Haloglycomyces albus DSM 45210: one gene and its partner. The protein of the gene in region 1 interacts with the protein of each later gene in a pairwise test. Links are inferred from orthologs where the notes say so. Each region holds a gene or a part of one and is shown in the gene's direction. Other genes may lie near its edges. The genes, in order: ftsZ and rlmN.

What was found.
Region 2: the proteins of ftsZ (region 1) and rlmN interact in binary tests that used the Escherichia coli proteins (3 or more experiments, as listed by UniProt). The link is inferred for Haloglycomyces albus DSM 45210 from one-to-one orthologs.

The regions. Positions count from the first base shown.
Region 1 is NZ_AZUQ01000001.1:2,172,779-2,176,049, forward strand. Bases 21-2,966 are described here. They hold ftsZ (cell division protein FtsZ), read left to right. Parts: upstream 21-901; coding sequence 902-2,032; downstream 2,033-2,966. Other genes in these bases: HALAL_RS0110170 (cell division protein FtsQ/DivIB), read left to right, coding at 193-834; HALAL_RS0110180 (YggS family pyridoxal phosphate-dependent enzyme), read left to right, coding at 1,992-2,717. Outside these bases: HALAL_RS19195 (cell division protein SepF), read left to right, coding at 3,010-3,271. UniProt on the Escherichia coli protein: Essential cell division protein that forms a contractile ring structure (Z ring) at the future cell division site. The regulation of the ring assembly controls the timing and the location of cell division.
Region 2 is NZ_AZUQ01000001.1:3,456,358-3,459,482, reverse strand. The notes cover bases 175-2,974. They hold rlmN (dual-specificity RNA methyltransferase RlmN), read left to right. Parts: upstream 175-916; coding sequence 917-2,032; downstream 2,033-2,974. Other genes in these bases: HALAL_RS0115930 (phosphatidate cytidylyltransferase), read left to right, coding at 175-703. Also shown: more of HALAL_RS0115930, read left to right, coding at 1-174.

The DNA.
Region 1 (3,271 bases):
AGCGGGCCCGGTGTGATCGAATGACGGAGGGGTTCGGCACCGTGCCGGAATCGGATTCTGTCGTTTTTAACGACGCAATTGTGCCAGTATGACCGCATGTTGCGTGAATCGACGAAGCGATGGAAAATACCCGGACTCGCATTGCCGGCGGGTCGTTCGTGGTTCAGTGCCTTTCGCACATTGAAGCTGTGGTTGGCCGCCGCCGCAGTCGTATTGGTGGCGTTGACCGTGGCGGCCGCGTTGTATTCGCCTCTATTCGCGATTAAGAACATTCGGGTGGAGGGCGCGCACTTTGTCGATGTGGACGAAATTCGGCGCATCGCCGGACCCCATAAGGACGAGAATCTTTTTCGTTTTGACGCTTCGGGTTTGGCCGAGGAATTGGTGCGTCTCCCGGAGGTGAAATCGGTCGAAATAGTTCGGAGCGTTCCCGATTCCGTAGCGATCGAGGTCATGGAACGTCGGCCCTACTTTGCCGTGCGAGACGACGACGGTTATATCATGGCTGATGATCAAGGTGTTGCCTTTGCGACCGTTGACAACACGGCAGAAGTACAGTGGATGGTTGAAATTGACGACCTTTCAATTCTGGAGAAAGTAGCGGTGCCCCTTCGGGAAATTTTGACCGAACTCCCCACATCGATTGCTTCGCAGGTAGAAACTGTTCATGTGACCTCCCTTGAGGCAACCACATTGAAATTGACCGACAGGCGCGTTATACGCTGGGGAGATGACAGTGAGAATGAGATGAAGTCTCGAGTTTCTCTGGCGTTGTTGCAACAAGGGCATCATGAGATTGATGTCAGCGCTCCGCGTGCGCCGACGATAAGTTAGCGTTAAAGAGCGTAGGCTATGAAATTCTAGAACAGATACGTCCAGCGAGAGGGAAGGGCTCAACGCGATGACAGCACCGCATAACTACCTCGCAGTCATCAAAGTCGTCGGTATTGGAGGTGGCGGCGTCAACGCGGTCAACCGCATGATCGAAGCTGGACTCAAAGGAGTTGAGTTTATCGCGATCAACACCGACGCACAGGCATTGCTTATGAGCGATGCCGATGTGAAGCTCGATGTGGGTCGTGAATTGACTCGAGGCCTTGGGGCCGGAGCCAATCCCGAAGTCGGGGCAAAGGCGTGCGAGGACCACCGCGATGAAATCGAAGAAGTCCTCAAGGGTGCCGACATGGTATTCGTAACCTGCGGTGAAGGTGGTGGAACCGGAACCGGTGGGGCACCGGTCATCGCCAACATCGCCCGCAAGGCCGGGGCGTTGACGATAGGCGTCGTGACACGTCCGTTCGCATTCGAGGGCAAACGCCGGCAGACCCAGGCGGTCACCGGAATAGAGGATCTACGGTCCGAATGCGACACACTGATCGTCATTCCCAATGATCGTCTTCTGCACCTGGGTGATCGTGGAATATCCATGATGGATGCATTCCGTCTTGCCGACCAGGTTCTACTCTCAGGTGTTCAGGGAATAACAGATCTGATTACCACCCCAGGCCTGATCAACCTGGACTTCGCCGACGTCAAGAGCGTCATGAGTGGGGCGGGATCGGCCCTCATGGGCATAGGCTCGGCGAGAGGGGAGAATCGCGCTGTCGAAGCGGCGAGGGCGGCCATCGAGTCGCCCCTGCTGGAACAGAGCATGGAAGGCGCACAAGGCGTACTGCTGTCGATCGCCGGAGGTTCGGATCTAGGTCTCTTCGAGATCAACGATGCCGCCGAACTGGTCAGCGACTGCGCGCACGCCGACGCCAACATCATCTTCGGAGCCGTCATCGATGACGCTCTCGGGGAGGAAACCCGGGTCACGGTCATCGCCGCCGGATTCGACAGCGAGGACGATCAATTCGAGATCGCGGAGCCCAAGCGGCTCTCCATTTCCGACTCCTCGGAATCCGGATCGGATTCCTCAGGTGGCGAAAGCGACTCCCGTTCCGACTCCAATCCGTCGAACACGCCCGAACCGCGTAAGGTTCTCTTTGATGACGTCGATGTACCCGACTTTCTCAAAAACGGATCCTAAACGAACCGAAGCACTACGATCCAGCCTGGCCGAAGCGCAACGTGACGTTCACGCCGCCTGCCGCCAGGCGGATCGTGCGCCCGATGAAGTCCGGATCATCGCGGTCACGAAAACGCACCCCCCGGAAGACGCCGCCACCCTAGTAGACATCGGTCAGATCGACCTGGGAGAGAACAAGGCCCAGGAAGGCACTCCCAAAGCCGAACAATTGCGAACCTGGGACCGTACGCCACGCTGGCACTTTCTGGGCCAGCTGCAACGCAACAAAGTGCGCAGCGTGGTGTCGTGGGCCGATTGGATTCACTCGGTCGATCGAACTCGCCTCGTCGATGCCGTCGACCGGGCCGCCGTCGACCGGGAAATTTCGATCTGCCTCCAGGTCAACCTGAACTCCGAATCCGGCCGAGGCGGAGTCCTCCCCGGTGATTTGGAAGCGCTCGCGGAACATGCCGCCGCGTGTTCGAACCTGCGAGTACGCGGAGTCATGGCGGTGGCCCCCCTGGAATGGGAATCAGAACGTGCCTTCGAACGCTTGGCGGATATGTCCCGCGTCGTTCGCCGGGTGGTACCTGACGCAAGTGAGATCTCAGCGGGAATGACCGACGATTTCACCACAGCGATCGAATACGGGTCGACGATGGTTCGCCTGGGAAGTAAGATCCTGGGCCGTCGCCACGGTCGATGAGCTTACCCCCGTGTGGAGACGGTACAGGGGAGGACTTCTGTCACCTACGATCCTGATGGGGTACGTAAGTTCCGCTCATCTATTGTGTTGGTGTGACGCAATATTGCGTAACGGTGCCACCATGTGCTGAACAATCGACACAAAAGCGTCTTTTCCGAGCTGGGCCGAGTTAGGATTGATCTGGGCATGACCAAGCGATATACCCTGTTCGGAACTCGCCCAGCGGGGTAGATCGTCTCGCAGGCCGGCTCTGGGTGGACGCTGCGGTGTATTAAGTGGGAGGAGCTCAACTATGGGGGCAATGCGGAAAGCCGGCGTATGGCTCGGGCTTATCGAAGAAGAGGAACAGGCACGGCGCAGGACGATGTCAGAGGATGTCGACGAATTCGCCGAGGAAGAGCCTGAACCACAGCCGGTGCGTCGCGCTCCACGGCGAATTGAGCGTACCGAGCCCCGACCGGCCGTTCGCCAAGTCAATCGAAGTGGAGTCACTCCGTTGCGTGAGGACGTCGCGACCACGCCGAAGGAAGCCCCCGCCCCGGCGCCGAGTGAAC
Region 2 (3,125 bases), 1.3 Mb from region 1 along the record:
GGGATCCGTCGCATTGGCATTGGCCTGCTGGGAAGTCTCCACCGCGATGAACAGAGCGGGCCGACGGGTTCCGATTTGGCCGGTGACGGCATGCGGCCCGTTCATTGCCGCCATGGCATGGTTCGGTGGCGGAACGGGCCTGGCCTTGGGCACCGCATTGGCGGTCGCGGGAATCCTGGTCTGGCGGTTGGCCGAGGGCGCCAGCAGATATCGCACTGACGTCGCCTCCTCCGTGCAGACTCTGATTCAAGTCCCGTTCCTCGCGGGGTTCATCCTCCTTTTGGCCACTTCGGGAGAGAACGGACCTCTGCAGGTGTTGATCTTGCTGCTGATGGTCGTCCTGTCGGATACCGGCGGATACACCGCTGGAGTACTGGTCGGCAACCACCCCATGACTCCGTCGATCAGCCCGAAGAAGTCCTGGGAAGGACTCGGCGGTTCCGTCTTGGCCGCGGCTCTGGGGGGAGGCCTGGCGTGCCATTTCATATTCGAGTTCCCGTTCTATTTGGGCCTGGCGTTCGGGGCCTCGGTCGCCTTGGCTGCTACGCTGGGCGATCTAGCGATATCCGTCCTTAAACGGGACCTCAATATCAAGGATATGAGTCATTTGATTCCAGGTCACGGAGGGCTTATGGATCGACTTGACTCGATTGTCATGGCGGCGCCGGTCGGGTACCTCTGGTTTGCTTACCTGCTGGGATGACAGAACTGCAATAATCCGAATAAGCCGTGACACGACCGAGTTGTTTAGCGTCGCATTCGGTCGAGTGACGATGAAGGTCATATCGTCTCAGAGTCGGTATAATCTGTGACTTCTGCCTAGTGAGAAGGACCGAACAGCCGGTAGTCGGTACTTGAACGGGCACCTGATGCGATTGGCAATACCCACCTATTTCATGCGAGACTGGATCACGACATGTCTGTAGCACTAACCTTGAGCGAACCGAGGCAGCGCACCAAGCCGCCCCGGCATCTCGCCGACCTCAGCCTGACCGATTGCCAGCAGATCCTGACGGATATGGGACAACCGGCGTTCCGCGCTAAACAAATCCGGCGGCAATATTACGCGCGGCATGTGACCGACGCGATCTCCATGACCGACCTGCCGGCCGACGCCCGTGACTCCATCGGTGAGGCATTGCTGCCACAGCTACTGGCCCCGGTGAAAGTAGATTCCTGCGATAACGGGGAGACGGTGAAGGCGGCGTGGCGACTGTACGACAATGCCCTGGTGGAAAGCGTTATCATGTCGTACCCGGATCGGGTAACCGCATGTATTTCCTCTCAGGCCGGGTGCGGAATGGCCTGCCCCTTCTGCGCGACCGGACAGGCTGGACTGACACGTAACCTGTCGACGGCCGAGATCGTCGACCAAGTCGTCCATGCCGCCAAGATCTCCGAGGAACGCGGACTTGGCAGGCTCAGTCATATTGTATTTATGGGTATGGGAGAGCCACTTGCCAACTGGGCGCGATTGAAGAAGGCCTTGCGCATCATCACCGCTCCGAATCCGGAGGGAATCGGGCTTTCCGCGCGTCACGTTACCGTTTCGACGGTGGGATTGGTTCCCGCGATCCGTAAATTGGCCGAGGAAGACCTGCCGGTGACTCTGGCGATCTCGCTACACGCTCCCGACGACGAGCTGCGCGATGAGCTGGTACCGATCAACAATCGCTGGAAGGTTTCCGAGGTTTTGGAAGCGGCCTGGGATTATGCGGCTAAGACCAAACGTCGGGTATCGATCGAGTACGCCATGATTCGGGATATGAACGATCAACCGTGGCGGGCAGATCTGTTGGCGCGCAAGCTAGCGGGTAAGTTGGCGCATGTTAATCTGATACCACTTAACCCCACCCCGGGAAGTAAATGGGATGCCTCTCCCGCCCCAGTTCAAGACGAATTCGTGGCGCGACTACGTGCCGGTGGCGTACCGACTACGGTGCGTGATACACGTGGCCAGGAAATTGATGGCGCTTGCGGGCAGTTGGCCGCTGCTGTGGAGCAAGATCAACGTCAAGACGCGGCCAATTAGGGAAGGTGACTCATACAGTGGCTAGTCAAGGTGATCGTTTTCGGAGGCGAGCGCTGAGTCGGGGATACAAGGTCGATGAAGTGGACGACTTCCTTGACCGTGTGGAAGCAACTCTCGCGGGAGAGCCTGTCGGCAACTCGCCGGTCACTGCCAATGAAGTCGACGACGTAGTATTTCGGGTTCGATTCGGGGGATATGACGAGTGGCAGGTCGATGTTTACCTCGATCGTGTCGCACGGCAATTGGCCGAACTGGAAGAACGCGGAGTATTGGGTTCCGCGCCCGCCCCGGATTACAGCAAGGTAGGGGAGTTGGAGGCAAAACCGGAGGCTGGCGGTTTTGCCGCCCCCGCACCGGCTCCTTCCATCAGTCCAGAACCGAATGCCTTCGCCGCCCCCGCGCCTCCGGAGCCGAATCCCGGTCAGCCCACCACCGTCATGCCCGCTCAGCGGGGGTCGGATCCGGATCCGGAAGGGTTCGCACATTTGCGAGCAGATGACGATGAAGGTTTCGGACACTTGGCTCCGCCACCTCAAGGTGCGGCGGAGGACGACCCCTTCGCACAACGGCCCCCGTCACCGCAGCCTGGGCCTCCAATGGACAGCGGAACGCCCCCGCAACAGCCACAGCCGGGATCGGGTTTCGCGCCGATACAAAGCGACGACACGTTCGTGCCTGCGAATTACGCCTCCACCCCCCACCGCGACGGTCCCCCCGACCCGGCCGCTGCCACGCAACAGCTGCCATTGGCCGGGGCACAGCCTGGACCGGCCTCTCCTGTCCCCCCGGGCTATGATGCGCGTCCGACTGCGGGGCCGCAGGGTGAGAATCCGGCGTCTCCACAGCAGCCGTCCATGGGTGAAACTCCGGCTTCGCCACAGCAACCTTCGTTCGGCGGTCCGGCTGGGCCTGCGGGGCCCGCGGTTCCACCGCAAGCACCAGACGCTGAAGCCGCGGGTTTCGGAGCGGCCTATTCCGACCAGCGGGCCGACCGCTTCTCCGATACGGGGTCCCGTCGGGCCGCACCGGTGGAGCCGTCGACTCCGAGCACACCGGCTCGGGGTTTTCCCGCTCCGGAACCGACGTCCGTGGA